3 regions of the Nocardioides aquiterrae genome follow, and region 1 is predicted to be linked to each of the others. Evidence: predicted binding sites of a transcription regulator. Region 1 holds the regulator's gene; each other region holds the start of a gene.
The links. The regulator LexA, encoded in region 1, represses DNA repair genes until DNA is damaged. The targets are predictions, from matches to a motif close to TCGAACANNTGTTCGA.
Positions count from the first base shown of each region.

Region 1 (10,271 bases):
CGCAGAGCCTTCGCCCGCACCCGGAACCGCAGGCCGTCGTCGTCCGGGCGGCCCTGGCAGGAGAACGACGTGCGCTTCCAGCAGGTGTAGTGGATGCCGGCGTTCGCGAGGGTCACCTCGACGTACTTCACGTCCTGGCCGAACGGGAGCGTCCGGGTGGCGTCGCCGGCCGCGTCCAGCCGGACCTGCGTCGCCAGCGGGCGGCCACTGGTCCGGTACACGGTCGCGATCGCGCCGGAGCCGCGCCCGCGCGGGGGCAGGTCGAGCCGGAGCTTGAGCGAGCCCGCCCGCATCTTCGCCGCGCGGGTGAACCGCACGGTGCTCGCCGCGAGGTGGTCGACGCGCCGGGCCTTCCAGCCGGAGTCGCGCGAGCCGCCGGTGAGACTCACCCGGCCCGACAGCCGTCCCTCGGGGTAGCGGTTGGCCCTGCCCTCGTCGTACGACGTGCCGGGCCGGCGGTTCGCGTCGGCGAACCGGACCCACGCGTCGCGCATGGTCGTGCCGCGCGCAGCGAGCGTGTCGGCGACCGCGCGGATCGAGTACTCGTCGGGCCCGCCCTTGGCGCCGTCGGCGAGCTCCCAGGCCTCGCGCACGAGCGTCGGCAGCCCGCCCTGGGCGTCCGGGTAGCGCTCGGTCAGGTAGCGGAAGAAGATCCAGTCGCCGTACTGCCGCACCCCGAGGTTCTCGAAGTGGTCCATCGAGCGGTCGGGCTGGGTCAACGGGCTCTGGGCCAGGTACTGCAGGTTGTCGTTGACGTCGTCGTACAGCTCGTCCTCGGCCCAGGTCGCGGTGGCCTCCATGAACCACGCGTCCTCGTAGTAGTCGTAGGCGAACTGGACCGCGTGGAACAGCTCGTGCGCGGCGGTCACCTGGAGGTTCTCCAGCGGCGTGTGGTTCGGGAACTCCTGGTAGTCGTTGTCGAACGCGCAGTACGCCGGAGCGTCGTACGGGCCGGGGTCGGTCGGCGTCGCGTCGCTGTCGCAGTAGCCGTAGAGCCCCTGGGTGCCGAGGTCGCTGAGGTAGATGTCGAGCAGCCCGTTGCCCCCGGCCGTGCCGTCGGCCTCGGGGGCGCGGTAGCCCGCGGCCCGGTAGGTCTTCAGCACCGACTGGGCGACCCGGGCGACGCGGTCGACGTAGTCGCGGGTCGCCTTGTCGCTGCCGCTGGTGAACCAGTGCACGCACACGGTGGTGAAGCACTGCGACCGGTCGCCGCCGGGCCGCTGCAGCAGCGCCGCGGCGCGGGCGCGGTCGGCGGGGGCGAGCTCGTCGCGGTGCGCGCGCAGGTCGCGCAGCACCAGGGTCTGGTCGCGCGACCCGTCCGGGTGCTCCGCGGCGGCCAGGGCGCGAGCGGCCGCGCGCGTGCTCGCCGGGCCGGACTCTCCGCCGTACGCCGGAGCCGCGAGGAGCGGCAGGGCGAGCGCGACCAGGGCGGCGACGGGACGGCGGAGCACCCGCTCACTCAACCCCACGGACCTGAGAAACCCCAAGCCGACACTCACAGCAGGGCGCGGCCGTCCCAGCCGCCGCGGGGGCGCCCGACGCCGAAGAACGACGCGACCGTGGGGGCCACGTCGAGGGTGCGGGCCACGCGGGGCGTCGCCTTCCCCTTTGGTACGGCGGGGTGGCCGCCGCCGATGAAGAACGGGATCGACCGGGTGGCCGGATGCCCGTGGTTGCCGGGGATCGGGTTCGAGCCGACCGGGTCGGGGTCGCTGAACCGCCATCCGGCCTGGCAGAACACCACGACCTCGCCGGCCTCCGGGCCGAGCCGCAGCCAGTCGGCCCGGCGGTCCCAGGCGGCGAGCACGCCGTCCTGGGCGCGGGCGACCGCGCGCATCCGGCGGACCGCCTCCTCGCGGTGGCGGCGCGGGCCGGTCCAGTAGAGGAGGTCGGCGCCGCCGTTGTCGGCGATCTGCACGTGCCCCGCCAGCAGCGGGTCCGCGGCCAGCGGCGCGGCCAGGCTGATCACCCGGTCCGGCAGCGACCAGTCCATCGAGTGGTCGGCGAGCACGATCACGACGGAGTGCTCCCAGCGCCCGGAGGACTTCAGCGCGTCGACGAAGCGCTGGACCTGCAGGTCGGTGTCGGCCAGCGCCGACCGCCGCGCGACCTGCAGGGTGGTGCCGGACAGGTCGCCGTGGCCGAACCGGTCGATGTCGCCGAGGTTGACGAACATCAGGCTGGGGTCGAGCTCGTCGAGCATCCCCAGCGCCGCCTCCATCGTGGCCGCGTCCGGCGCGTGCCCGCTGACCGGCACCGTCGGCTGCGGCTCCCAGCGGTGCGTGGCGCGGGCGCCGAACACGCCGTACAGGTACTCCTTGCTCAGCACCGTGCCGGTGGTGAGACCCCTGCGGTTGAGCCGCTCGATGACCGTGTCGCAGCGGATGTCGGAGGCCCGGTCCAGGTCGCGCACCGCCCCCAGCGCCCGGTCGTAGACCGAGTTCGCGGGGACGCCGGAGCGGTCCGGCCGCACGCCGGTCATCATCATCACGTGGTTGGGGATCGTCTCCATCACCGGCATCGACGACGCCTGCGGGAAGCGCAGCCCGCCGTCGCGCAGCGCGGCGAGGTTCGGCGTCAGGTCGCCGTCGATCTCGTCGGGGCGGCAGCCGTCGACCACCAGCACGTACGCGCGCCGGCGCCGGCCGCCGACGGCCAGGGACGGCGCCCCGGCCGCGGTCGAGAGGACGACGCCCGCGCCGGTGGCGAGGAAGGTACGGCGGCCCAGGCCGGTCGGGGTGGTCACAGCGGCTCGGCCGCCTGCTCGACCCGCGCGGTGCCGGTCGGGGTCCGGTACGACACCGACCACTGCACCGAGGTGTCCCGGTCGGCTCGGTCGCCGATGACGTACCAGTCCATCTGCGCGCGCTCGGCGGTCACGTCGAGCACCGAGAACCCGTGGCTGTCGAAGTCGAGGTACTTGATGTGCCGGTTGTTCGCCAGGATCGCCTGCTCGACCGCCAGGCTGGTGGTGCGCGGCGGCGTGCCGGTGATGTCCTTGAGGTTGTTCGAGGTGACCGACGAGCAGACGAACTCCACGCCCGCGCTGTCGCCCACCGGGTACGACGAGGCGTCGTACGGCAGCTCGGCCGCCCACCCGGAGTGGATGTCGCCGGTGAGGAACAGCGCGTCGCTGACCTGGTGGTCGCGGATGTGCTCGAACACCTCGCGCCGGTCGTCGGTGTAGCCGTCCCACTGGTCGACGTTGTACGGGCTGCCGTCGCGGGGGAGCAGCCCGGTCACGTCGTTGACCGGGTCGAGCAGGTCGTGGGGCACCGCGCCGAAGTCGACCGGCGCGATCATCACCGGGTTGCCGACGATCTTCCACTGCGCCCGGCCACGGCGCAGCGACTCCTTGAGCCAGCTCATCTGCTGCCGGCCGGTGATGGTGCGGTCCGGGTCGCTGACGCCCGAGTCGGGCACCGGCAGCGGCTGCGGGACCTCGGTCTGCAGTTGCCGGCTGCGGTAGCTGCGCAGGTCGAGCATGCTGATCTCCGCGAGCCGCCCGAACCGGAACCGCCGGTAGAGGCGGTCGCCGTCGCGCAGCCGCGCCGTCCCGTCCAGGCGCACCGGCATCCACTCGTCGTACGCGCGGTGCGCGCGGGCCCGGCGCAGCGGGTAGGCGCCCTGGGTCGCGTCGTCGTGGTTCTCCGCGCCGTCGGCCCACTGGTCGTTGGCGACCTCGTGGTCGTCCCAGGTGATGATCCACGGGTACTTCGCGTGCAGGTCCTGCAGGTCCGGGTCGGTCTTGTACTGCCCGTGCCGCTGCCGGTAGTCGTCCAGCGACACCATGTCGTGGCCGGGCACGTGGGTGCGGATGTCCTCGTCGGAGGAGCCGTAGCCGTACTCGCCGGGGGCGTACTCGTAGAGGTAGTCGCCGAGGTGCACCACCGCGTGCAGGTCGTCGCGCTCGGCCAGGCCGCGGTACGCCGAGAACCAGCCCGCCTGCCAGTTCGCGCACGACACCACGCCGAAGCGCAGGTGGTCGGGCCGGTCGTCGCGGGCGGGCGCGGTGCGGGTGCGGCCGGTGCGGCTGGTCACGCCCGCGCAGCGGAACCGGTAGAAGTACCAGGTCGCCGGGGCGAGCCCGGTGACGTCGACCTTGACGGTGTGGTCGCGGCTGGGGCCGGTGGCGAACGTCCCGCGGCGGACGACGTGCTGGAACCGGCCGTCGGTCGCCACCTCCCACGACACGTCGACCTTCGGCCCCTGCCCGGACCCGGGCGTGCTGGCGGCGGTCGGCGTCACCCGGGTCCAGATCAGCACCGCGTCGGACAGCGGGTCGCCCGAGGCGACGCCGTGCTGGAACACCCGGTCGCGGCCGGCCGCGGCGAAGGAGGGGTTGGCGGGGACCCCGAGGAGCCCGGTGGCGGCGGCCGTCCCGAGGACGGTGCGGCGTCGTACGTGCGGAGGCGTCACGCCTCGGTAACGACGCTCGCCTCTCCGGGTTCCGCCCGTTCCGTGAGTTCACCCGGTGTTCGCCGGCGCCACCGCGAGGGCCGGAGCCGGTCCAGCGGGATCCGGCCCATCGCCTCGGCCAGCGCCCAGCCCGCGATGATGACCATCCAGCCGACCACCGCGTCGATCACCCAGTGGTTGCCGGTGCCGACGATGACCACGGCGGTGCCGACGGCGTAGATCCAGCCGAGCGCGCGCACCCAGTAGCGGGCCGCGTACAGCTGCAGCGCGAGCGCCACCCACAGCGACCAGCCGGCGTGCAGGGACGGGAACGCCGCGAGCTCGTTGGTCAGCCCGCCCAGGCCGCGGGGTGCGGACGCGTCGGCGCCCCACCAGCCGTCGGCGGAGTGCAGGCTGAGGACGTCGACGTACCCGGCGACGTAGCGCGGGGGAGCGGTGGGCAGCGAGATGTAGGCGAGCAGCCCGAGCAGGGTGCCGACGGCCAGCGCGCGGCGGGCCGGGCCGTAGCGGTCGGCGCCGAGCCGCCACAGCCAGATCAGCACGGCGGCGGTGACGACGTAGTGCAGGGTCGCGTACCAGTAGCTGCCGGCCAGGCCGAGGATCCGGTGGTCGGTGAACAGCTGGTTGAGCGGGATCTCCCACTGGATGCCGATCAGGCCCTCGAGGTGCAGCAGCTCGTTGGCGCGCTGCAGCGCGGGGTCCATGTTGGTGTCGGCGAGGAGGCGGGCCAGGCTGTACAGCACCCAGAGGCCCATCACGAGCACGACCTCGAAGATCGCCCGGACCCACCGCGGTGTGTGCCGCCGGTTCCGGGCGTAGGACGCAGGTGCTGTGGTCACAGCACCAGCGTTGTTCATGCACCCTCCTGCGGACATCCGGGGCTTGCCCGGAACCAACACCAGGGTCTGGTCAGGGATTCCCCGAGGGTTCAGGTGCCGTCTAGACCCGGCGCAGCACTGCTGTCACCTTACCGAGGATGGTGGCATGGGTGCCGTCGATCGGATCGTAGGCGGTGTTGTGCGGCAGCAGCCACACCTTTCCGTCCTTGCGCTGGAAGGTCTTGACGGTGGCCTCGCCGTCGATCATCGCGGCCACGATCTCGCCGTTCTCGGCGGTCGGCTGCTGGCGGATCACGACGTAGTCGCCGTCGCAGATCGCCGCGTCGACCATCGAGTCGCCGCGCACCTCGAGCAGGAACAGCTGCCCGTCGCCGACCAGCTGCTTGGGCAGCGGGAAGACGTCCTCGACGCGCTCCTCGGCCAGGATCGGGCCGCCGGCGGCGATCCGGCCGACGACCGGCACGTACGCCGCCGCGGGGACCGCGTCGCCGACCCCGGTCTCGTCGAACACGCTCTCCTCGGCGGCCGACATCGAGCGCCGCGCCGCCATCACCTCGGGCAGGAAGACCTCCAGCGCCCGGGGCCGGTTCGGGTCCCGCTTGAGGAAGCCCTTCTCCTCCAGCGTCTTGAGCTGGTGGGCCACGCTCGAGGAGCTGGTCAGGCCGACCGCCTCGCCGATCTCGCGCATCGACGGCGGGTAGCCGCGCTTCTCGATGGAGTCCTTGATGTGGGCGAGCACCCGCTGCTGGCGCGGGGTCAGGCCCGTCGCGTCGGGCGGACCGTCGGGCAGTTCCGACACCTTCTTCTGGGTGGCCATGGGCGAACGGTAGTCCTCCGGACCGTCCGGGTTCAAACATCTGTTCGAACGGCGTGTCGCCGCCGGGACCTTCGCGACACGTTCGAACAAATGTTCGCGTCGGTCCTTGTGTCGTTCGAACACGTGCTCTAACGTCGTACACACGTTCGATCGAACACCTGATCGAGAGTCCGGTCCAGACCGGTCCGCGAGGACTGTCGGTGGCCGCCTCTAGAACTGGTGTCGACCACCCGGCCACCTCACTTCCCCAGGAGCCACCGATGAGCGCGATCACCGCCAGCCCCCTCCACCACCAGCACGGCGCCGTGCGGCTGACCCGCCGCGGCCGCCTCGCGGTCTTCACCCTGGCGCTGCTCGTCGTCCTCGCCGTCGGCTTCGTCCTGGCCTCCGGCGCCGTCGGCACCGGTGAGCCCGGCACCCCCGAGCCGACCCGCGTGGTCGTGGTCGGCTCCGGCGACACTCTCTGGGAGATCGCCGCCGGCCTCGCCGACGACGGCGACGTGCGGGCGATGGTGGCGAAGATCCAGAAGCTCAACGCGCTCGACTCGGGCATGCTCACCGCCGGCCAGAAGCTGGTCGTCCCGATCGGTGGTTGAGGTGCGAGCGAAGCGAGCCTCGAAACCACCATCGCGCAACTGAAGACTTCGCACGGCCGCCTCGACCCCGGCCGTGCGAAACCGGGGAAGACGACGGGCGGGACCACCAGGTCCCGCCCGTCGCGGCTTCTGGTCTACCTTCGGGCCATGGCCGGCTACTCAGGCACCCCGCTGGAGCGCAAGCTCGGCATCCGGGAGGGCCAGGTCGTGTTCCTCGACGGCGCGCCGGGCGACCTGGCGCTCGAGACGGCGGGCGCCCGCGTCGTCCGCCGCCTCCCGGCGGCCGCCGACGTCACGCTGACCTTCCACACGACCCTGGCCCGGCTGTCCGAGCGGCTGCCGGCGCTGCTCGAGCGCACCTCGTCCGCCGGGATGGTCTGGGTGTGCTGGCCCAAGAAGGCGGCGCAGCGGGCGCTCGGGATCGCCAGCGACCTCGACGAGAACGTCGTCCGCGAGCTCGGGCTGCGGCTCGGGTTCGTCGACGTCAAGGTCGCCGCGATCGACGACACCTGGTCCGGGCTGAAGTTCGTGCGGAGGCTCGCCGACCGGCGCGGCTAGCGGGCGGCGCGGCGCCCGCCGATCGGCCGCGGCTCGTCGTCGCGCGGGGTGGGCGAGGGTCCCCGGGTGATGCCGAGGCGGCGCAGCACCCGCGCGACCAGCATCAGCCCGACGAACAGGCAGGCCACGGCGCCGACCGACGCCAGCGCCAGGAACCACCACGCCCTGGTTTCGCCGCTGCGGGCGGTGGAGCCGAAGTCGATCGCGGCGTACACGAGGTACCCCCATGCGACCACGCATGCGGTGATGCCGAGCGCGAGCAGCAGCACCGGCTGAAAGCCCCGCTTGGGGCGCGGCCCCCGGCGCGATCCCGCGTGCTTGTTCCCGCTCCCCGACGCCACGGGCTCATTGTCTCCGATCGGCCCCGAGGTGTCTTAACGTTGGGGGGTGTCCGGGGACGTCGACACCGTGGTGAGCGCTGCGCTGCGGGAGCTGATCGGCATCCCGGGCGTGCGCCGGGCCGCGGTCGCGCTCAGTGAGGGCGGCGGCCGCCGGCTGCGGTTCCGCTCCAGCGACGGTGGTCCCTGGTGCCACATCGACGCGTACGACGACGTGCCGCTGACGACCGTCGTGCGCACCGGCGTTCCCCTGCTCGGCGGCCTGGACGCGCTGCCGGAGCGGTTCGCGGGGATGGCCGAGCGGCAGCGCGCCGAGGGCACGGTCGCCCTGGCGGTGCTGCCGCTGCCGGGCCGGCACGCGCCGATCGGCGGCGTGGTGCTCTACTTCGACGCCGAGCAGCGCTTCGACGACCACCAGCGCGAGCAGCTCGAGGCCGCGGCGCACCGCATCGCGGACTCGCTGCGCCGGGTGCGGTTGGCGCCCGAGCCCGACGGCATCACCCAGGACGCCACGCTCCGGCTCGAGGACGACCCACAGTCCGCGGGCCGGGCCCGGCACTTCCTGCGCGGGCTGCTGATCGCGTGGCGGGTGGGCGACGACGACCGCGACGCCGCCGAGCTGTGCCTGTCCGAGCTGGTGACCAACGCGCTCGTCCACGCCGGCACCTACTCGGTGCTCACGGTCAGCCTCGCCGACGGCGTGCTCACCGTGCAGGTGCGCGACCACGGCATCGCCGGCGACGCCGTACCGGTGGACGACGACGACCCGCTGCGGGTGTTCGGCCGGGGCCTCCAGCTGGTCGACGCGCTCGCCGACAGCTGGGGCTCCGACCACGACGAGGCCGGGACGACCTCGTGGTTCAGCCTGGACGTCGGCTCGGCGGCGCTGACCGCCGCGGCTACGCCGCGACCGTCAGCTCGGCCCGCAGCCGGGCGACCAGGCGGGCCAGCAGCCGGGAGACGTGCATCTGGCTGACGCCGATCTCCGCGCCGATCTCGGCCTGGGTGCAGCCGCGGAAGAACCGCATCTCCACGATCAGCTGCTCGCGGCGGGACAGCTTGGCCAGCAGGGGAGCGAGGGTGGCCCGCGCCTCGGCCAGGTCGAACTCGGGGTCGAGCTCGCCGAGCCGCTGCCCGACGCTCTCGTCGGCGTCGGCGAGGCTCGGCGCGTCCAGGGACGCCGGGGCGAAGCAGCCGTTGGCGCCCAGCGCGTCGATGACCTGCTCGAGCTCCAGGCCCAGGTGGGCGGCGATCTCGCTGGGCCGCGGCGCGCGGCCGAGCTGCTGGTAGAGCTCGCTCTCGCAGCCGGAGATCTTCTGCTGGGTCTCCTGGATCGACCGCGGCGGGCGCACGGTCCACCCGAGGTCGCGGAAGTGTCGGCGGATCTCGCCCCGGATGGTCGGGACGGCGAAGCTGGTGAACTCGTTGCCGGTCTCGGGCTTGAAGCCCTTCACGGCCTTGACCAGGCCGACGTACGCGACCTGCTCCAGGTCGTCGTCGGCGATACCGCGGCCGCGGAAGCGGCGGGACAGGTCCCGGGCCAGCGGCATGTTGATGCGGACCAGCTCCTCCTCGATCGCGGCGCGACCGGCGTCTGGGGCCTCGGCGCGCTCGGCGAACAGGCGAGCGGTGGTCTCGGAGCGACTCTCGGGGGTCTCGGTGAACGCGGGTGACACAGTCATGGCAGTCAACGAACGAGCCTCTCGGATGTATGCGGTTGTGACGGCGGCCGGCTTCTTGACCGCCATCAGGGTCCTTCCAACGTTGGTTGAGCACGAAACCACCCGTTTGGGTGGACCTCGGTCACGTTCAGAGGCCGCTGAGCTGCTTCCCGCGCTCTCCGATGACCTTGCTCGAGCCGGTGCGGTCGTCTGGAATGGGTCAGCCGAAGTTGCAGAGGAACTCGGAGGCGCCGATGGCCGGGGCGGCGTAGGCGGGCTCGACGGACGTGTCGTGCGCCTGGATGGCGAACCGGTACGGCGCCGCGAGCTCGACCTCGAACGGTGCCACCATGCCCGGCGTCAGTTCGGGCGACTCCCACACGACGTCGGTCTCGTCGGCCACGAGGGTGATGGTGCCGGACGAGCCGTCCGACGACTCGTCGCGGACGCCGGCGGTGCCGCGGAACGCCTTGCAGTTGCGACCCGGGGTGTAGCGCGCCTCCCACATAGTCGCGGTTCCGTACGTGTACCAGCCCACCCAGGTGTCGCCGTTCATGGCGAAGCTAGCTCCGGAGTAGTCGGCAACGCCTGGCGTCTCGTAGTAGCTCCGGAAGCCGCCCAGCGGGTACCAATGCCAGATGGTCACGGTGACCGGCCTGGAGGTCACGGTCCGTCCGTCGACGTAGCGGACCTGGGCACGGAACCGGTTGCTGTCGAGCGTGTCCGCGACGGCCGGGACCTTCACCGCCGAGCGTCCCTGCACCTTCATGCTCTTCACCGGGGTCCACTCCGCCTGGCCGTAGATGTTCTCGGTCAGCTTGAGCAGCGAGAGGCGCTCGGCCTTCCGGGCAGCACCGATCCGGACCTTCACCGTGAAGCGGTCGCCCTCCACACGGTCCGCCGGCGCCGAGACGGTCACCGCCGGCGGCCCGGACCGACCGGTCGTCGCCTCGGCGGCGGGCGCCGCCGTCCCTCCGCTGATGGCCAGGGTCACGCCCACGAGAGCATGCAGAATCATCGGTCGTCCTTCCCCGCTCGGCGCG
Region 1 is NZ_BAAAJE010000006.1:546,685-556,955, forward strand. Features, by position in the region: gene ABD086_RS09510 (MXAN_6640 family putative metalloprotease) at 1-1,451, opposite strand, end outside; gene ABD086_RS09515 (alkaline phosphatase family protein) at 1,496-2,746, opposite strand; gene ABD086_RS09520 (alkaline phosphatase D family protein) at 2,743-4,419, opposite strand; gene ABD086_RS09525 (phosphatase PAP2 family protein) at 4,416-5,258, opposite strand; gene lexA (transcriptional repressor LexA) at 5,359-6,075, opposite strand; gene ABD086_RS09535 (LysM peptidoglycan-binding domain-containing protein) at 6,336-6,671, shown strand; gene ABD086_RS09540 (DUF3052 domain-containing protein) at 6,819-7,229, shown strand; gene ABD086_RS09545 (hypothetical protein) at 7,226-7,570, opposite strand; gene ABD086_RS09550 (ATP-binding protein) at 7,617-8,543, shown strand; gene ABD086_RS09555 (SigB/SigF/SigG family RNA polymerase sigma factor) at 8,467-9,249, opposite strand; gene ABD086_RS09560 (hypothetical protein) at 9,449-10,246, opposite strand.

Region 2 (10,271 bases), on a different contig from region 1:
TGATGGTGGCGCCGGATGCGTCGGCACTGATCGCGACGAAGCGCTGAGCTCGATCGTGAACGCCGGCAGCCAGAGCTGGGTGAGCGGTCCGATCGCGAGGGCGTAGAGCACGGTGCCGAGGCCGATGGTGCCGCCGAGCAGCACGCCGACGAGCACCACGGTCACCTCGAGGCCGGTGCGGACCAGCCGGATCGAGCGGCCGGTACGCCGGGCGAGGCCGGTCATCAGCCCGTCCCGGGGCCCGCGGCCGAGCTGGGCGCCGATGTAGAGCGCGGTGGCCAGGCCGCAGAGCAGGATGCCGCCGACCATCAGCCCGATCCGCAGGACCATCGCGTCGGGCCGCTCCAGGAGCGCCAGGGTGGCGTCGGCGGAGAAGCCGACCACCAACGCGTTCGACACCGTGCCGAGGCCCGGGATCTCGCGCAGCGGGATCCACAGCAGCAGCACCACGAAGCTCATCAGCACCACGGCCTGGCCGATCGTGATCGGCAGGTGCCGGATCAGGCCGGAGTGCAGCACGTCCCAGGGCGCGAGGCCGAGGTCGCCGCGGTACATCAGCGCGAGCGAGGCGCCGTACGCGACGAGCCCGACGTACAGCTGGGGCAGCCGGCGGCCGAGGCGGCCGGCGCGGAGCTGGGCGAGGGGGCCGAGGTCCACGAGGTTCACGCCGACCATGATGGCGGCCGATTGGCCTTCTCCTGAATAGCCAATCGTGGAAGAGTGGCCTGCATGACCCGCACCATCGGCGCCGGCCGGGTGGCCACCCTCGTCGGCGACTTCGACCGCTCCCCCGCCTACGCCGGGCTCGCCGAGGCGCTGGTGCTGCTCATCGGGGACGGCCGGATCGCCCTGGACACCCGGCTGCCCAGCGAGCGCGAGCTGACCGACGCGCTCGGGGTGTCCCGGACCACGGTCACCCGGGCGTACGCCGAGCTCCGCGACGCCGGGTACGCCGTCGCGCGGCGGGGCGCCGGCACGTTCACCCGGGTGCCGGGCGGGCGGGCGCGGGCGCACGACCGGGCGCTGCTCCCCCGGCCCGGCGACGACGACGCGATCGACCTCAACTGCGCGGCGCCCTCGGCGCCGCCGGGGCTGGCCCAGGCGTACGCCGCGGCGGCGGCCGACCTGCCGCCGTACCTCTCCGGCCACGGGTACTTCCCCGCCGGCCTGCCCGCGCTGCAACGCGCGATCGCGGCCGAGTACGACGCGCGCGGGCTGCCCACCGACCCCGACCAGGTCATGGTCACGCCGGGCGCGCTGTCCGCGGCGTCGATCGTGTCGCTGGCGTTCACCAGCCCCGGGGAGCGGGTGCTGGTCGAGTCGCCGACGTACCCGAACGCCACCGACGCGCTGCGGCACTGCGGCGCGCGGCTGACCGTCGCGACGGTCGACCCGGAGGGCTGGGACCTCGACGCGATCGGCTCGACGCTGCGGCAGACCGCGCCGCGGCTGGCGTACCTGGTGCCGGACTTCCAGAACCCGACCGGCCACCTGATGACCGACGCGCAGCGGGAGGAGCTCGCCGGCCACCTGCGCCGCACGCACACCGTGCCGGTGGTCGACGAGGCCCACCAGGCGCTGGCGCTCGACGGCCAGGAGATGCCGCGCCCGTTCGCGGCGTACGCGCCGGACACCATCACGATCGGGAGCGCCAGCAAGTCGTTCTGGGGTGGCCTGCGGCTGGGCTGGATCCGGGCGCCGCACGCCGCCATGGAGCGGCTGACCCGGGCGCGGGTCAGCCTCGACCTCGGGGCGCCGGTGCTCGAGCAGCTGGTGCTGGTCCACCTGCTGGCGGCGGCCGGGGACGTGCTGGCGGCCAACCGCGCCCGCCTGCGCGAGCAGCGCGACGCGTTGGTCGCCGCGGTCGGCGCCGAGCTGCCGGAGTGGACCTTCCGGGTCCCGACCGGCGGGCTCGCGCTGTGGTGCGCCCTTCCCGGCGCCTACGGCACCGCGGTCGCGGCCGAGGCCGAGACCCGCGGCGCGATCGTCGCCCCCGGCCCCGTCTTCGCCGCCGAGGGCGGCCTCGACACGTTCGTGCGGATCCCCTACGTCCGACCGGCCGAGGACATGGCCGAGGCGGTCCGCCGGCTCGCCGACGCCTGGGCCGCCGTCCGCGACCGGCCGGGGCGGCACGCCCCGACCGGCCGCGTCATGGTGGCCTGAGGCCGTCAGACGCTGAAGCGGCTGACCAGCCGGCCCAGGTCGTCGGAGAGGCGCGCCAGCTCGTCGACGGCGTGCTTGGTGCGGGTCACGCCCTCGGAGGTGGAGCCGGCGGCCTCGGCCACGCCCAGGATGTTCGCGGCGATCTCGCCGGACCCCATGGCGGCGTCCGCGACGTTCCGGTTCATCTCGTTGGTCGTCGCCGTCTGCTCCTCGACCGCCGAGGCGATCGTGGCCTGGAAGTCGTTGATCTGACCGATCACCACCGAGATCTGGCCGATCGCGTCCACCGCCTCCGTGGTGTCCACCTGGATCGCGGCGACCCGGCTCGAGATGTCCTCGGTGGCCCGGGCGGTCTCCTGGGCCAGCTCCTTGACCTCGTTCGCGACGACCGCGAAGCCCTTGCCGGCCTCGCCGGCGCGGGCCGCCTCGATGGTGGCGTTCAGCGCCAGCAGGTTGGTCTGCTCGGCGATCGAGGTGATCGTCTTGACGACGTTCCCGATCTGGGTCGACGAGTCGCCGAGCTTGGCGACGGTGCCGTTGGTCCGCTCGGTGACCAGCACCGCCTCGGCGGCGACCCGGGCCGCCTCGTTCGCGCTCTGCGCGATCTCGCGGATCGACGCGCCCATCTGCTCCGAGCCCGTGGCGACGGTCTGGACGTTCCGGGAGACCTGGTCCGCGGCCTCGGTGACGACGCGCGCCTGGGCGCTGGTCTCCTCCGCTGCCGCGGCCATGTGGTGGGACGAGTCGGCCATCTCCGCGGCCGAGGCGTTGAGGCTCTGGGCGGTGGTCGAGATGCCGCTGACGACGTCCGCCATGTGCTCGACCGCCGTGTTCAGCGCCTCCGCCATCTGGCCGGACTCGTCGCGCGAGGTGACCGGCACCCGGGTCGTCAGGTCACCGCCGGCCACGGCGAGGAGGCCGCGGCGTACGGCGCCCAGGCCGGCCAGCACCCGGACGGACACGCGCCAGGCCAGGAAGAGGCCGACGAGCAGCGTCACCAGGGCGACCAGGACCGTCGTTCGCTCGGTGGAGGTCCGGGTGTCCTCGATCGCCGCCCGGCTCGACACGACGTCCTTGCCGACGGCCTCGCGGAGGTCGTCCAGCGCCGTCGCGATCGTGTAGAAGATGTCCCACTTGGGGCCGCCGGAGACCTTGTCGCCCCGGTCCAGCTCGCCCTTGCGCCAGAGCTCGAAGATCTTGTCGTTGTACCCGAGGAAGGCCTGCCACTGGGAGTCGATCTCCGCCAGGCTGGCCCGGCCCGCCGCGTTGAGCGTGGCCGGGTCGAGGCCGAGGATCTCCTTCTCGAAGCCGGCGACGCCGTCCGCGTAGTTGGCCAGGTTGTCCCCGTCCACCGCGGCCGCCGCCGCGCCGCCGTCGGTGCGCGCCTTCCACGCCGTGATGTTCTGCCAGTTCGCGAGCCACAGCAGCTGGTAGCGGCCCCGCTCGACGCGCTGCTGGGTGGCGACCGCCTGGCTCCACTCCTGCTGGCGGTCGTCGACCGTCGCGCCCCCGCGCAGCGCGGTGGCGCCGACCACGGCGGTGCCGATGGCGAGGACGGCGACGATCGCGAAGATCCGGATCCGCAGGCTCAAGTCGTCGAAGGATCGGCGCACGTGCATGTGAGGTCCCCTGTTCCGTTGTGACGAGGCCCGAGTGACCTCCGGCGTCCTTCATCGACGGTGCGGGCCCCGACCTGATGCGGAACCGGCTCAGACCTTGACGAACCGGCGGCCGGGATTCTGGCAGGTCGCGCCTCGTTCGGCGCCCCGGGCACGGACCTGGTCACCTGGACGGCGCGCGGCGAGCGGGCCGACGGGTCGCCGTTCACCTGGGTCCACACCGACCACTACGCCAGCGCCACCGACATCGGGTACACGTGGCCCTGGGAGCTGCACGACCAGCTGAACCAGCTGATGACCAACGAGACCGAGACCATCACGATCGACTCGGTCACGATCGACTCGGTCACGACCGTCTCCCGGACGAACCCGGACTACCGGCACCTGCGGATCACCGGGCTCGAGACCCGGACGGGCGGCTCCTGGCAGCCGGTGACGCGGCGGGAGACCCTCCAGCTGAGGGCGGGCACGACGCAGCAGGTCCGGGTGGTCATGCGCTCCGCCGTGCTCGGGACCCGGTACCAGCGACTGGCGCTCACCGTCCCGGCGTCCGCGGCCGGCGGCTCCGGACAGCTCAGCATCAGCGGCGGGGACGACGTCTATGCCGAGGCGCCCTACGGCGCGACCATCGACCAGATGCTGGCGTTCTTCGAGCGCCAGCCACGCAACGACCAGGTCCTCACCCGGCTGTCGGTCTCGGGCATGCCCGCGGTCACCGCACGGCTGAGCCGCCAGGCCACGGTCGGTGGGGCGTACGACGTGCAGGTCGAGGTGACGGGCTGACCGCTCCGAGCGGAAGCCAAGCGCGAGTTGTCGCGGCGGGAGACCCTCCAGCTGACGGCGGCGCTGGGTCAGGCGGCGTTCCGCAGGCGGCGGGTGCCGGTGTGGTCGACGAGGTAGATCGCGCCGTAGGTGTCGCGCCAGAGGTAGATGCCGGGGAAAGGTTGTCGGCACTCGAAGTGGCCGTGGGTCTTGATGCGGTGGTGGGTGGTGGTCATCGGCCCGTAGTTCCCGATCCCGGACACGCCGTCTTGGTCGTGGGGGATGGTGTGGTCGACCTGCATGTGTGTGTCGGTGCAGGTGGCGTAGGGGAACACGTCGGCCGGCGTCATCAGACGCACGGCCTGGCGATGTCGGTCCGGGATCTCGTAGGCGTCGACCGGGGCTTGGCCTTCGATGTCAAAGACCGGCTGGATGGTGAACCTGGCCTTCGGCCCGAGGACGTCGCGGACCCAGTCCTCAGTCACGGGGCCGTGGCCCTCGACCCGGACGATGGGTTCGCGGTCGGGGCCGGCGTACATGTGCACGAACAACATCACCGTGGGCAGCAGGTCCGCGACATCGGGCAGGTTGGGAACCTCCGACGCCGTGGTCTTGGGGAGCTGGCTGCCGGTCATCAAGAACAGCACCGCGAGGACGCGGCGTTCGTCGTCGGTGGCGTCGGGAAACGCGGTCGCGAGGTGCTGGGCGAACGCGGTGACGGCGGCGTCGATGGCGTTGATGGTCGCGACGTCGGCGCGGATCAGGAACGAGGCCATCCCGTGGCCCTCGTTGGCCGTCTTCTTCGCGAACGCCGCTTTCGCGCGCCGTTCTTCCTTCTCCCTCGCCGCCTCGGGGGCGGCCTGGGTGACCTTGGCCTCGACCAGGGCCTCGAACCGGGTCCAGGTGATCCGCCCGTCCGCGGACTCCGCGACACCGGCGTCGACGTAGGCCGCCTGCTCGGGCGTCAGGTCGCGGGTGGCCTTGGTGACGTGCCGCGCGTACGAGGCCCGCACTTCGCCGGCCTGGACCCGGGCCCACAGCTGGGGGTGGCGGTGGTGCAGGTCGAGGGCGTCGGCGATCAGCTGCCGGCCCGCGAAGGTCGACCGACCGATCCGGGCCCCGAACGTCGCGGCGGCGAACTCGGTGACCTCCGGGGTCCCGGCGCCGCCGTACCGGCGGGCCTGCTCGCGGCCCGGCAGCGCGGCGGTCGCGGGGTCGAGGCGGTCGGGTGCGTGCACGATCGCCCACTGGTAGGCCAACCGGAGCAGGTCGGTCTCCGCGTCACGGATCGTGTCGGCGCAACAGGACGCGGCATCGAGGATCTGCTCCTCGGTCATCGCCTCCAGCGCTTCGGTCATGGGAACAGTCCAGCACCGGCCACCGACATTCAGGCTCCGAATCAGGCTCGAGATCCCATCATGTGAGACACTTTCCGAAACTTTCTTCGAGTCTTTACTTTCGGTGTGCGGCCACCCGCCGCCGGTGCGCCGGGAGACGGCCGCGACCACCCGCCCGTGGTTCCCGTCGTTGCCCTGTCGGTCGCAACCCCCGCCCACCCCCAGGCCGCGCGCGAGAGGCGGGGGTCTCGACAAGCTCGACCACCGGCGACGCAGACCGCGAGCCGGGAGCGGACCGCGACCACCCGCCCGCCGTCCCCGTCGCTGCCCTGTCGGTCGCAACCACCCGCCCACCCCAGGCCGCGGGCATGAGGCGGGGGTCTCGACAAGCTCGACCACCGGCGGCGTCCGACGCTCGCCGGACGGATCAGACCAGGTTGACCGCGCGCACCGACGCGGCGTCGATCGCGTGCTGGATGTCGGCGAGGGCGTCGTGCGGGATCGCGGTGTCGACCGACAGCGCGACCAGCGCGTTGCCGCCCGGGGCGGTGCGCGAGACCTGCATGCCGCCGATGTTGATGCCGGCGTCGCCGAGGATGTTGCCGACGGTGCCGACCATCCCCGGGCGGTCCTGGTAGGTGAAGAACGCGAGGTGCTCCGACGGCTCGATGTCGATGTCGAAGCCGTTGACCTCGACCAGCCGCTCCTTCTGCGCGATCCCGATCAGCGTGCCGCTCACCGACACCTGGGAGCCGTCGGCGAGCGTGCCGCGGACGGTGATCAGGTTGCGGTGGTCGGGGCTCTCCGGGTCGGCGACCAGGCGGACGGCGCAGCCGCGCTCGGCCGCGAGCAGCGGGGCGTTCACGTAGGAGACCTGCTCCTCGACGATGTCGGCGAACACCCCCTTGAGCGCGGCGAGCTCGAGCACCTTGACGTCGTACTCGGTGATCTCGCCGCGGACCTCGACGTCGACCTGCTGGGCGACCTCGCCGGCCAGGCCGGTGAAGACCCGGCCGAGCTTCTCGGTCAACGGGATGCCGGGGCGCACGTCCTCGGCGATCACGCCGCCCTGGACGTTCACCGCGTCGGGCACCAGTTCGCCGGCGAGCGCGAGCCGGACCGAGCGGGCGACGGCGATCCCGGCCTTCTCCTGGGCCTCGTCGGTGGAGGCGCCGAGGTGGGGGGTGGCGACGACGTTCTCGAGCTCGAACAGCGGGCTGTCGGTGCAGGGCTCCTGCGCGAACACGTCGAGGCCGGCGGCCGCGACCCGGCCCTCCTTGAGCGCCGAGTAGAGGGCCGGCTCGTCGACGATGCCGCCGCGCGCGGCGTTCACGAGCACCAGCGACGGCTTCACCCGGGACAGCTGCTCGGCGCCGATCAGGCCGACGGTCTCGGGGGTCTTCGGCAGGTGCACCGACATGAAGTCCGACTCGGCGAGCAGCGTGTCGAGGTCGACGAGCCGGACGCCCATCTGGGCCGCGCGACCGGCCTGCACGTAGGGGTCGTACGCGATCACCTTCATGCCGAACGCCGAGAGCCGCTGCGCGACGAGGACGCCGATCCGGCCCAGGCCGACGATGCCGACGGTCTTCTCGTACAGCTCGGTGCCGGTGTAGCGCGAGCGCTTCCACTCGCCGTTCTTCAGCGCGGCGTGGGCCGGCGAGACGTGCCGCGCGGCCGCGAGCATCAGGGCGACGGCGAGCTCGGCGGCCGAGACGATGTTGGAGGTCGGGGCGTTCACGACCATCACCCCGGCCTGCGTGGCCGCACGGACGTCGACGTTGTCCAGGCCGACGCCGGCACGGGCGACGACCTTGAGGCGGGTGGCCGCGGCCAGCGCCTCGGCGTCGATCCGGGTGGCGGAGCGGACCAGCACGGCGTCCGCGTCGACGATCGACCGGAGCAGCTCGTCGCGGTCCGCGCCGTCGCAGTGGCGGATCTCGAACTCCGGCCCGAGCGCCGCGACGGTGGCGGGGCTGAGCTCTTCGGCGATGAGTACGACGGGCATGCTCACAGCGGCGGTCCTCGACGGGGTGGAAGGCGATGACGGCACGACGCTGTGCTCCTCGCGACTGTACCCGACGCCCGACCGATAAGGACTGGCGTCCAGGGGGCGTCGCCGCCTAGCCTTCCGCGCATGGAGCTCTGAGACGTCCCTCGTCCCTTCCCGACCTCTCAGGAGCTCCCATGTCCTCGAGCACCGCGGTCGTCTCCGCGTCCGGCCTCACCTTCGCCTGGCCCGACGGCACTCCCGCGCTGCGCGGCCTCGACCTGCTCGTCGGCCCCGGCCGCTCGGGGCTCGTCGGCGTGAACGGCGCCGGCAAGTCGACCCTGCTGCGCCTGATCGCCGGGCTGCTGCGCCCCACGGCCGGGCACGTCAGCGTCGCCGGCGAGGTCGCCTACCTCCCCCAGGACCTCACCTGGGACGTGCACCAGCCGGTCGAGGAGTTCCTCGGCATCGGCGCCGTGCGGCGAGCGATCCGCGCCGTCGAGGCCGGCGACGCCGACCCGCTCCACTTCGACACGATCGGCGACGACTGGGACGTCGAGGAGCGCGCGGTCGCCGAGCTCGGCCGCCTCGGCCTGCCCGCCGACGTGCTGGACCGGCGGCTCGGCGAGGTGTCGGGCGGCGAGGCGACCCAGCTCGGGCTCGCGCGCCTGCTGCTCCGGCGCCCGGACGTGCTGCTGCTCGACGAGCCGACCAACAACCTCGACGCCGGCGCGCGCCACCGGCTCTACGACGTGGTCGAGGGCTGGAACCGCTCCCTCCTCGTGGTCAGCCACGACCGCGGGCTGCTCGAGCGGATGGACCGGATCGGCGACCTGCGCGACGGTTCCGTGCGCTGGTACGGCGGCGGCTACTCGTCGTACGCCGCCCAGGTCGAGGCCGAGCAGGAGGCGGCCCTCCAGGCGGTGACCAGCGCCCGGTCCGACCTGCGCAAGCAGCGCAACGAGCGGGTCGAGGCGGAGCGGATGCTCGCGAGCCGCAAGCAGGTGGCGAGGAAGGCCGAGCAGACCAAGGGCTACGGCAAGGCGCTGATCAACGCCAAGAAGCAGCAGGCCGAGGAGTCGGCCGCCCGGCACCGCCGGGTGCAGGACGACCGGGTCGAGCGGGCGCGCGGCCGGCTCGACGAGGCCGAGGCGCGGGTGCGCGAGGACCGCGAGATCCGGATCGACCTCCCCGGCACCGAGGTGCCGCGCGGGCGGCTGGTGCTCGACGCCACCGAGGGGCTGAGCCTCCCGGTCAGCGGGCCGGACCGGATCGGCGTCGTCGGCCCGAACGGCTCGGGCAAGACCACCCTGCTGCACCGCCTGGTCGAGCAGTCGCGCGTGCCGGTCGCGCTCCTCCCCCAGCGGCTCGACGTCCTCGACCCGGACGACACCGTCTACGGCAACGTCGCGCGCCGGGCGCCCGGCGCGGACGCCAACACGGTGCGGGCCCGGCTGGCGCGGTTCCTGTTCCGCGGGACCGCCGCGGACCGGAAGGTCGGCGACCTGTCCGGCGGCGAGAGGTTCCGCGCGACGCTGGCGGCGCTGCTCCTGGCCGACCCCGCGCCGCAGCTGCTGCTGCTCGACGAGCCGACCAACAACCTCGACTTCGCGTCGTACGACGCCCTGGTGTCGGCGCTGGCGTCCTACCGGGGCGCGCTCGTGGTGGTGAGCCACGACCCGGCGTTCCTCGAGGACATCGGCGTCGAGCGCGTCGTGGAGCTCGGCTGACGGGTCAGAGCACCTTCGACAGGAAGCTGCGGGTGCGCTCGTGCTGCGGGTTGCCCAGCACCTCGCGCGGATCGCCGGCCTCGACCACGACGCCGTCGTCCATGAAGACCAGCGTGTCGCCGACCTCGCGCGCGAAGCCCATCTCGTGGGTCACCACCACCATGGTCATCCCGTCGGCCGCGAGCTGGCGCATCACGTCGAGCACCTCGCCGACCAGCTCCGGGTCGAGCGCCGACGTCGGCTCGTCGAAGAGCATCAGGCGCGGCCGCATCGCGAGGGCCCGAGCGATCGCGACCCGCTGCTGCTGGCCGCCCGAGAGCGTTGCGGGGTAGGCGTCGTACTTGCCGGCGAGGCCGACCCGCGTCAGCAGCTCCCGGGCCTCGGTGGCGGCCTGCGCACGCGGGGTCCTGAGCACCCGCACCGGCGCTTCCATGACGTTCTCCAGCGCGGTCAGGTGCGGGAACAGGTTGAAGCGCTGGAACACCATGCCGATCGTGCGCCGGCGGGCGGCGATGTCCTTCTCGCGGAGCTCGTAGAGCTTGCCGCCCTTCTCCCGGTAGCCCACCAGCTCCCCGTCGACCCGCAGCTCGCCGCCGTCGGCGCGCTCGAGGTGGTTGATGCACCGCAGGAACGTCGACTTGCCGGACCCGGACGGCCCGATCAGGCAGAG
Region 2 is NZ_BAAAJE010000030.1:112,175-122,445, reverse strand. Features, by position in the region: gene ABD086_RS22915 (O-methyltransferase) at 1-47, shown strand, start outside; gene yczE (membrane protein YczE) at 1-675, opposite strand, end outside; gene yczR (MocR-like transcription factor YczR) at 730-2,163, shown strand; gene ABD086_RS22900 (methyl-accepting chemotaxis protein) at 2,169-3,782, opposite strand; gene ABD086_RS22895 (hypothetical protein) at 4,077-4,565, shown strand; gene ABD086_RS22890 (HNH endonuclease signature motif containing protein) at 4,634-5,902, opposite strand; gene serA (phosphoglycerate dehydrogenase) at 6,309-7,889, opposite strand; partial or broken gene ABD086_RS25365 (ATP-binding cassette domain-containing protein) at 8,177-8,575, shown strand; gene ABD086_RS25360 (ATP-binding cassette domain-containing protein) at 8,687-9,601, shown strand; gene ABD086_RS22875 (amino acid ABC transporter ATP-binding protein) at 9,606-10,271, opposite strand, start outside.
Region 2: a site for LexA is predicted at 5,977-5,992, ahead of ABD086_RS22890 (HNH endonuclease signature motif containing protein). Genes of this name have one in related genera too.

Region 3 (10,271 bases), on a different contig from region 1:
GAACGTCTCGCAGCCCACCAGGTCGGCGTTCGCGACGGCCCCGTCGACCAGGCCCTTGCCCACCAGGACATGGGTTCCGACCGGGTTGCGCACCGCGTCAACCTACCGGCCGCGCCGGCGGGTCGGCGCACGCGGTCAGATCAGGTTGAGGGTGATCGTCGAGCCCCTGGGCACCCGGGCTCCGGCCTCGGGGTCCTGCGAGAAGACGAAGCCGAGGCCGAGCGAGCCGGGCGCCTGGCGGGTCTCGACGTGGAAGCCCAGCCCTTCGAGGGTCTGGGTGGCGGCGTCGACGCCCTGGCCGCGCACGGACGGGACGTCGACGAGCTCGGGGCCCTTCGAGACGACCAGCTGGACGGCGTCGCCTCGGTGCAGGGTGGTGCCGCTCGGCGGGTCCATCGAGATGACGCCGCCGTCGGCCACGGTGTCGGAGTACTCCTCGCTCACGACCTTGCCGTCGAGCCCCTTGGCCCGCAGCCAGGCCAGCGCGTCGTCGGCGTCCTTGCCGACCCAGTCCTTGAGCCTGACCGGCTTCGGCCCCTTGCTGACGACCAGGTCGACGGCGGCGTCGGGGCGCAGCGTCGTGCCGGCCTTGGGGCTGCTGGTGATCACCTGGCCCTCGGGGACGGTGTCGGACCAGCGGTCCTTGGTGGTGCCGTAGGCGAGGTGCGCCTGCGCGAGCGCGTCCTGCGCCTCGTCCTCGGTCAGGCCCTTGAGCTTCGGGACGTCGTACCGCTCCTTGCCGAGCGAGATCGTGACCGCGACGGTGCCGCCGTCGAGCACCTGGTCGCCGGGCGCGGGGTCGGTGGCCACGACCCGGCCGGCGGGAACCGTCTCGGAGTAGGCCTGGTCGCCGTACTCGACCTCGAGGCCGGCGTCGGCGAGCTTCTGCGCGGCGGCGGCCTTGGTCATGCCGAGCACGCCGGGGGTCGACGTGTAGCGGCCGTCGAAGAACCACCACGAGCCGACGGCGAGGCCGGCGACCAGCAGCACCGCGAGGACGGTCGCGAGCAGGCCGCGGCGCCGCCGGGGCCGGCCGGTCCGCCGCGCGGGAGCGGGCGGAGGCGGGGGAGACGTGCGCAGCCGCGTGGTGCGCTCGAGGTCCCGGGTCTCCTCCCGCTGGTCGCCGTCCGGGACCGGCGGCGCCACCAGCAGCGGCGTGAGGTCCTGGGTGAGCTCGGGGTCCTCGGCGACGCCCTCGGCCAGCGCGTGCGTCACCCGGCGGACCTGGTGCAGCAGCACGCCGGCGTCGGCCGGGCGCAGGCTGCGGTCGCGGGCGGTCGCCCGCGCGACCAGCGCGTCGACGTACGGCGGGAGGCCCGGCTCGAGCGTCGAGGGAGCGGGGACGTCGTCGTGCACGTGCTTGTAGGCGACCTGGATCGGCGTCTCGCCCTCGTGCGGCTTGGCGCCGGTGAGCAGCTCGAACAGCACGACGCCCGCGGCGTACACGTCGGCGCGCGCGTCGGCGCGGCCGTCGATGACCAGCTCGGGGGCGAGGTAGGAGACCGTCCCGATGAGCACGCCGCCGGTCGCGGTGTGCTGGGTGTCGGCGCTGACCGCGCGGGCCAGGCCGAAGTCCGCGACCTTGACCCGTCCGTCGTCGGCGATGAGGACGTTCTCGGGCTTGACGTCGCGGTGGATGAGTCCGGCGCGGTGCGCGGCGGCCAGCGCGGAGAGCACCGGCTCCATCAGCGCGAGCGCCCGCGCGGGCGGCATCGGCGCCTCCTTGCGGATCACGTCGCGCAGCGTGATGCCGTCGATCAGCTCCATCGCGAGGAACACGGTCCCGTGGTCGTCGCCCTGGTCGTAGACCGCGACGACGTTGGGGTGCGAGAGCCGGGCGGCGGAGCGGGCCTCGCGCACGAACCGGGCCGCGAACTCGTCGTCGTCCCCGAGCCCGGGGTGCATGATCTTGATCGCGACCGTGCGGTCCAGCCGGATGTCGGTGGCCTCGTAGACGCTGGCCATGCCGCCGCGCGCGATGCGCGGCCCGATCCGGTAGCGGCCCTCCAGGACGCGGCCGGTCATGGGGTCGCCGGCAGTGTCGGCGCCGCCCTGCCGGGCGTGCCGGTCCGAGCGCCGGTCAGGCGTCACAGCGACCCTCCTGTGGCCGGATGGGGAAGGATCCGGAGCCCCAATCGTACGGACGCGCGCCGCCGGAGCGGGGTTCAGGCGCCCCCGGCGTGGCGTGGGCCACGATGCAAGACTGGGCGCATGAACCAGCAGAGCCTTGCCGAAGCCGACCTCGCCGCCCTCGTCCCCGCGTGGCTGGACTGGGCCGGAGCCGCCGAGCTGCTGGGCGTCACGCCGGCCAAGGTGAAGACGATGATCCGCGACCACGAGCTGGCCGCCGCGGTCCCCGTGCCCGGCGCCGGGCAGCAGGTGCCCGCCGACTTCCTCCAGGACGGCGCCGTCGTCAAGGGCCTGCCCGGCCTGCTCACGCTGCTGCACGACGCGGGGTACGACGACCGCGAGTGCATCGCCTGGATCTTCACCGACGACGACCTCCCCGGCCGCCCGATCGACGCGCTGCGCGAGAACCGGGGCGCGGAGGTCAAGCGCCGCGCGCAGGCCATGATGTGACGCCGAGTCGGCTCAGACCACGCGCTGGGTGGCCGCGGACGCGAGGTCCCGCAGCACGCGGCGGGCGCGCTCGTCGATCGGCGCCTGGTCGAGCGCCGCGACCGCGTGCGCGGCGAGCTCGCCGATGACCGCCTCGACCTGGGCGTGGGCGCCGCTGCCGTCGATGATCGCGCGCAGCTCCTCGACCTCGTCGGGGGAGAGCTGGGTGCCGAGCGCGGCGTCGAGGCGCGCCGCGTCGGCGGGGGCGGCGGCGTCGAGCGCCAGTGCGACCAGCACGGTGCGCTTGCCCTCGATCAGGTCGTCGCCGGCCGGCTTCCCCGTGGTGTCCGGGTCGCCGAACACGCCGAGCAGGTCGTCGCGGAGCTGGAACGCCTCGCCGAGCGGCAGCCCGAACCGGGACAGCTCGGCCATCGTCGACTCCGGGGCGCCGGCGAGCGCGGCGCCGATGTGCAGGGGCCGCTCGATGGAGTACTTCGCGGACTTGTAGCGCAGCACGGTCATCGCGGCCTCGACGTCGGCGCGGCCGCGCGCCTGCACGGACACGTCGAGGAACTGGCCGGCGATCACCTCGGAGCGGCACCGGTCGAAGACCTCGAGCGCGGGCGCGACCTCGGTGATCGGCAGCCCGCAGCGGCGCAGCAGCTCGTCGGACCAGCTGAGCAGCAGGTCGCCCAGCAGGATCGCCGCGGCGGCGCCGTACTGCTCCGGGTCGCCGCGCCAGCCCGCGTCGCGGTGCTCGGCCTCGAACTCCCGGTGCGTGGCCGGCCGGCCGCGGCGGGTGTCGGAGGCGTCCATGAAGTCGTCGTGCACGAGCGCGCTCGCGTGCAGCAGCTCCAGCGACGCGCAGGCGCGGATCAGCGCCTCCTCGTCGTCGGGGGACGGGTGGACCGCCCGGTGGCCCCAGTAGCAGAACGCCGCGCGGAACCGCTTGCCGCCGGAGACGGCCGCGTGCGCCGCGCGCACCAGCCGGTCGGCGTCCGGGCCGAGCGGCGCGAGCGTGGCGGCCTGCTCGTCGACGAACGCGTCGAGCGCGGTCTGGACGCGGTCGCGGAAGTCTGCGTCGTCCCAGCCGTCGCTCGCCACGGCGCCGAGACTAGCCAGTGGACACCGGCCCCCCGCGGCCGCCCCCGTACCTAGACTGTTGCGTATGGCGAACCCACGGAGGATCGGCGAGCTGGTCCGTGAGGAGCGTTCGTTCTCCTTCGAGTTCTTCCCGCCCAAGGACGACGCGGGCGAGGAGCAGCTCTGGCAGGCGATCAGCGAGCTGGAGCCGTTCCGCCCGACGTTCGTCTCGGTGACGTACGGCGCGGGCGGGTCGACCCGCAGCACCACGGTCCGGGTCACCAGCCGGATCGCGCGCGAGACGTCGATGACCGCGATGGCCCACCTCACCTGCGTCGGCCACACCCGCCAGGAGCTCGAGGCCATCGTCGACTCGTACGCCGCGGCCGGCATCCACAACGTGATGGTGCTGCGCGGCGACCCGGCGGACGGCCCGCGCGCGCCCTGGACCCCGACCGACGGCGGCCTGACCTACGCCACCGAGCTGGTCGAGCTGGTGCGCGAGCGCGGGGACTTCAGCGTCGGGGTCGCCGCGTTCCCCGAGAAGCACCCGTCCTCTGCGTCGCTCGACCACGACGCCGACGTGCTGGTCGCGAAGGCGCGGGCCGGCGCGGAGTTCGCGGTCACCCAGATGTTCTTCCGGGCCGACGACTACTTCGGGCTGGTCGACCGGGTGCGCGCCCGCGGCGTCGACATCCCGATCCTCCCGGGCATCATGCCGATCCTGAACCTCGCCAACATCCGCCGCCAGGGTGAGCTGATCGGCACCGACGTGCCGGCGTCGGTGATCGAGCGGATCAGTGCCCACGACGGTGACCCGGTCGCGATGCGCGCGGCCGGCATCGAGCTCGCCGCCGAGCTGTGCGAGCGGCTGCTCGACGGCGGGGCGCCGGGGCTGCACTTCTACACGCTCAACCGCTCCAAGGCGACGCGCGAGATCTTCGCCGCGCTCAACCTGGCCGTCTAGCAGGGTCTAGGCCGGACCGATCTCCGTCGCCACCAGCGCGGCGGACAGCCCGACGAACGGCAGCCCGGCGCCGGGGGTGGCGTGCGCGCCGGCGGCGTACACCCCGGCGACCGGGGTGCGCGGGCCGAGTCGCCGGCGGACCGTGCCGCGGCCCTGCCAGAGCACTCCCATCGGCGAGCCGCCCCAGAGCTCGACCTGGTCGCGCGGGCTGCGGTCGACCCGGGTGACGACCTGGGCGCGCACGTCGATCCGGTGCCGCGCGAGCGCGCGCAGGATGTCCTCGGACAGCTTCCCGCGGCCGTGCACGGTGAGCGTCGACGGGCCGTTGCGGCGCACGACCAGCGTCGGGTCGCCGTGCAGCACCAGCTCGTGCGGCAGGTCCGGCACCTCACCGGACAGCCCGACGTGCACGACCACCGGCGGGATCGCGGGCATGGTGCGTGCGACGTACGGCGCGAGCGCGGGCAGCCTCCGCGGGTCGATCGCGCACACGACGGCGTCGGCCTCGACGTCGCCGCTGACGGTCCGCACCGCGACGACCCGGCCGTCGCGCAGGACCAGGTCGCGCGCCTCGGTCCCGGTCATCGCGGTCACCCCGCGGGTGGCCAGCCGCTCCGCGAGCGCCGTACCGAGCCGGTGCATCCCGCCCTCGACGGTCCAGGCGCCGAACCGCTGCTCGACGTACGACAGGACGCCGAGCCAGGCCGGCACGTTGCGCAGCTCGTGCCCCTCCGCCACGAGCGGGTGCCCGGCGACCAGGCGCAGCCGTTCGTCCTTGAACGCCTTCCGCAGCCGCTTGTGCAGCATCCGGCGCCCGCCGAGGAGCGCCGGCGGCGCGGCCGGGTCCCACGGGTTCTCGAGGTAGGTACGCCGCAGCTCGTCCCAGTCGTCGGCGTACGACGCCACGTAGTCGACCCACCGCCGGCCGAGCCCGGGGCCGAGCTCGTCGAAGGCCGCGAGCTGGGCCGCGCGGCCGACCGGCACCCGCACCGACGAGCCGTCGGCGAACCGGTGCTCGCGGACGACGTCGAGCGGCACCAGCTCCAGCTCGCGCTCGACCGGCCGCCCGGACTTGCGGAAGAGGTCGCGCACGACGGCGGGGAGCAGCGTGTACGTCGGGCCGGCGTCCCAGCTGAAGCCGTCCGCGGTGACGGCGGACAGCGCCCCGCCCAGGGTGGCCGACCGCTCGACGAGCGCGACGTCGTGGCCGAGCTTCGCGAGCCGCACGGCAGCGGCCAGGCCGCCGAAGCCCCCACCCACCACCACGACCCGCATGGGCGGTGACTCTAGGGGACCCTAGGCCCGCGGGTCCGGTGCGGCCTCGAGGCGCTCGTCCTCGGCCAGCGCGGCGAGCCGCTCGCCGGGGCGCAGCCGGCGGTCGGTGGTGCTGCGCCGCTCGACGTCCATGTCCGGGAGGTAGCCCTCGACCTCCGCGACGGTGACGCCCGCGTCGATGCCGACCAGCAGGTTGGCCTGCAGCAGCTGGAAGAAGTCGGGGTCGACGCCGGCCAGGAGCGTGCAGCCCGCGGACATCCGGGTGTTGAGCTCGGTGGGCCGGAAGCCGTCGGCGGTCAGCACGCCGTCGACGCCGAACGCGCCGCGGTACCCGTGCGCGGCACGGAGGTGCTCGCCGACCCGGCGGGCGACGTCCCGCAGGTGCTCCCGGTCGTCGGGGGCCGGGTCCCAGCCGGTGCCGAGGCCGGCGTACGCGAACGTCCGCGCGGCCCGGTCGCGCAGCACGGCGATCTCGACCGGTCGCAGCACCGCCGTGCCGTCGGGCAGCACGAACCCGTGGATCGAGCACGGCACACCGTCGAGGAACGGCATCACGCGCACCCGCTCGGAGCGCGGCGCGAAGAACGCGCGGGCCTTGGCGCGGTCGTCGCGGTCGAGCACCCAGCGCACGTAGTCGCCGCCGCCGGTGAACCCGTCGCCCGACCACACGGCGCCCAGCGGGCCCGCGAGCTCGCGGGTGGCGGCCGCGAGGGCGTCCTCCTCCAGCGGGACGACCCGGGACGGCGCGGCCGCGATCCCGGCGGCCGCCCAGACCGCGTCGGCGCGCAGCTTGTCCTCGAGGGCGAGGAACGCGCGGGGACGGCCGCCGGTCACGGGCCGGCCGAGCACCGGCTCGTCGCTGGTCACGAACGGCGAGGTGCGGAACAGCCCCCGCCCCTCGGGGTCGAACCGCTCGACGGCGGCCACGGCGTCCGGCCGGAGGTCGCGCACCAGCCGGTCGTGCAGCCGGAAGCCGTCGGTGGCCAGCACGGTGGCCGGCACCGGGGGATCGAGCACCAGCGTGCGGCAGCCGAGGCGGTCCAGCCGCTCGACCCAGGAGGCCCAGCCGGCCGCGCCCCCCGGAGCGAGCACGACCGGGCGGCCGGCGTACAGCGCGGCCAGTCGTTCGCGGAGCTCAGCCCTCCGCATCGAGCACCCGCCGCAGCGAGTCCTCGTCGCGTCCCACGACGGTGGTGCCGTCGGCGGCGGTGATGATCGGCCGCTGGATCGCGCGCGGATGCGCGGCCAGGGCCGCGAGCCAGTCGCCGCGGTGCGCGGCGTCCTTCGGGAGGTCGATGCCCTCCTCGCGCGCCTCCTTCGCGCGGGCGACGTCCCACGGCTCGAGCCCGAGGCGCGCCACGACCTCGCCCAGCTCGCTCGCCGTCGGCGGCTCGTCGAGGTAGCGGCGCACCGTGTACTCCACGCCGGCGGCGTCCAGCTCCGCGACCGCGGTGCGGCACTTCGAGCACGCCGGGTTCAGCCAGATCTCCATCACGCCACCTCGATCTCGGTCGCGCCGGTCATCGCGGCGAGCTCGTCGAACGTCGTGGAGAAGACCGCCGACGGGTGGCCGGCGGCGGCCCACACGACGTCGTACCGCCGCAGCCAGGAGTCGAGGTACGTCGGCACCGGGGCCGGGTGGGCGAGAGGGGAGACGCCGCCGATCACCTGGCCGGTGTGCTCGCGCACGAACTCCGGTGTCGCCCGCCTCAGCGTCGCGACGCCGATCCGCTCGGCGACCTTGGCGGTGTCGACGCGGTGGGCGCCGGAGGTGAGGACCAGGACCGGGGAGCCGTCGGCGTCGAACAGCAGGCTGTTGGCGATCGCGCCGACGTCGCAGCCGAGGGCCTCGGCGGCCAGTGCGGCGGTGTGCACGGCGTCGGGAAGGACCACGATCTCGCCGGTGCCGCCGCGGCTGGTGTGGTCGTCGCGGAACCGGGTGATCGAGGGGTGCTCGGTCGTCATACAGGCAGACCCTAGGGTGTCCCCGACAGGAGAGGAGAGCGGATGAGCTCGCAGCGTCCGGCGATGGTGACCGGTGCGACCTGGCTGGCGGCCGCCGCCGTGGCGATGACCGGCGTCACCGCGCTGATGACCGTCGTGTTCCAGGACGAGCTCGTGCGCGCCTGGGCCGCCGACCGGTCCGACGCCGGGGCGGTCGAGCCGCCGGCGTTCGTGCCCGTGGCGGTGACGATGTTCGTCGTGGTGGCGCTGCTGGCCGTGGTGCTCCTCTCGTTCTTCCGCGAGGGCCACAACTGGGCACGCATCGTGCTGAGCGCGGTGGTGGTGATGGTGGGCATCGCGACGTTCGCGATCCTGCGGACCAACCCGCCCGCGCTGTTCCTGGCCGTCGCGATCGTCTCGCTGGTCATCGACCTGGCCGCCGTCGTCGCGCTCTGGCACAAGGACACCCGCGTCTTCTGCGCCCACGTCCGCCGCGAGGCCTGACCGGCTCCTCGACCGGGCTCCTCCGCCTGCTCTTGACGCCCTGTCCGGGGCGAGGTGTAGCCTGAGGCCGTGTTCGAACAGGTGTTCGAACAGCCCGGTGGGGACGACCTCGACCCCCGTCCCCGCCGGGTGGGGTCGGAGCCGGGGGTCGGAAGCTCCGGGGTCGAGGAGAGGCCAGCGATGAACCCGTACGCCCTGCCCGCCACCACGCACTCCTACCTCGCCCGCGCCGCCGAGTCGCTGAGCGAGGCGATCGCCGCCACGGAGGTGCCCACGCGCTACGCGTGCGCGCACGTCGCGGCCCTGCGGGCAGCCGCCGCGCTGCTCGCCGCGCGCGCCCATCCGACACCGGCGCGCCGCCGGCGGCAGAAGAACGCCTGGGTGCTCCTCGCCGAGGTCGCGCCCGAGCTCACGGAGTGGGCGCAGTTCTTCGCCGGGGGAGCCGCCAAGCGCGCGGCGGCCGAGGCCGGCTCGACCCGCGCCGTCAGCGAGCGCGAGGCCGACGACCTGGTGCGGGACGCGGACCGGTTCCTCGCGGTCGTCGAACGCTCGCTCGGCCTGGTGCCGCACGCGGCGACGTCGTCGCGGACCGCGGTGATGCGGGCAGGCTGACGGGGGCGTGCGCGCAGACCCCTAGGCTGGTGGCATGCCCGAGAGCACCAAGCCCAGCGAGCGCCGCAGCGCCGCCCGGACCTCGCTGGTGTGGGAGGCCCTGCTGCCGGTGCTCGACGGCGCCGGCGACGTGCTCGACATCGGCGGGGGCACCGGCGGGTTCGCGGTCCGGGTCGCCGAGCTCGGCCACCGGGTGACGGTCGTCGACCCGAGCCCGGACGCGCTGGCCGCGCTCGACCGCCGGGCCCGCGAGGTCGGGGTGGCGGTCACCGGCCAGCAGGGCGACCTGTCGACGCTGCTGGACGTCGCCGGACCGGCGAGCGCCGACGTCGTGATGTGCCACGGCGTGCTCGAGGTGGTCGACGACCCGGCCGCCGCGCTCGCGACGATCCGCGCGGTGCTGCGGCCCGGCGGCACGCTGAGCGTCCTCGTCGCGCAGCGCCACGCCGCGGTGGTGGCCCGCGCGATGGCCGGCCACTTCGCCCAGGCGCTGGCGATGCTCGACCCTTCGCCAGGCTCAGGACGACGCGACCCCGCCGCGGGTGGCGGGCGGGCCGGCCACCGGTTCACCGAGGACGAGCTGCGGACGCTGCTCGCCGGGGCCGGCTTCGACGTCCGCACCGTGCACGGCGTCCGGGTCTTCGCCGACCTCGTGCCCGGGTCGCTGCTCGACCTGGAGCCCGGCGCGACCGCCGCGCTGCTGGACCTCGAGCGGGCGGTCACCGAGCGGCCGGAGTTCCGGCCGCTGGCCACCCAGTTGCACGTGCTGGCCCGCTGATCCCCACCCGCCGGCCGGTCGTCGTTTCCCCCTGGGTGAGAACGGGAACGGTTCGGTCACGAATTTCCCGAACCCGCCTACCGCCTCGCCCGGGCGCTGCCTAGACTTGCAGCAACCGGACGTCCGGGCCGGCGACGCAGATGCAGGGGAGGTACGGTGCCACTCTCGGAAGAGGAGCTCCGACTGCTCGAGCAGATGGAACGTGCCCTCGTCGAGGAGGACCCCAAGCTCGCCTCGACCCTGCGCGGCACCGCGTTCCGTCGCTCCGCCCGTCGGCGCGCGATCGTCGCGGGCGTGGGCTTCGTCGTCGGTGTCGTCGTGCTGATGACCGGTGCCGTCGCCCAGATCACCCCCGTCGGGATCGTCGGGTTCGTGATCATGCTCGTCTCGGCCACGGTGGCGCTCACCGCCCTGCGCGGCCAGCAGACCGCCGTCGGCCCCGACCCCCGGGCCGCGCACCCCAGCCGCGGCTTCACCGTCATCGAGGGTGGCCGCACCGGCAAGACCCGGCGCACCCGCCGACACCACCACTCCAGCCACTCCTTCATG
Region 3 is NZ_BAAAJE010000018.1:158-10,428, reverse strand. Features, by position in the region: gene ABD086_RS16835 (deoxyribonuclease IV) at 1-93, opposite strand, end outside; gene pknB (Stk1 family PASTA domain-containing Ser/Thr kinase) at 136-2,091, opposite strand; gene ABD086_RS16825 (Rv2175c family DNA-binding protein) at 2,212-2,580, shown strand; gene ABD086_RS16820 (polyprenyl synthetase family protein) at 2,593-3,663, opposite strand; gene metF (methylenetetrahydrofolate reductase [NAD(P)H]) at 3,728-4,609, shown strand; gene ABD086_RS16810 (phytoene desaturase family protein) at 4,616-5,884, opposite strand; gene ABD086_RS16805 (hypothetical protein) at 5,906-7,033, opposite strand; gene ABD086_RS16800 (ArsC/Spx/MgsR family protein) at 7,020-7,376, opposite strand; gene ABD086_RS16795 (YbaK/EbsC family protein) at 7,376-7,849, opposite strand; gene ABD086_RS16790 (hypothetical protein) at 7,892-8,332, shown strand; gene ABD086_RS16785 (SAV_6107 family HEPN domain-containing protein) at 8,513-8,944, shown strand; gene ABD086_RS16780 (methyltransferase domain-containing protein) at 8,979-9,722, shown strand; gene ABD086_RS16775 (DUF3040 domain-containing protein) at 9,879-10,271, shown strand, end outside.
Region 3: a site for LexA is predicted at 8,406-8,421, ahead of ABD086_RS16785 (SAV_6107 family HEPN domain-containing protein). Genes of this name have one in related genera too.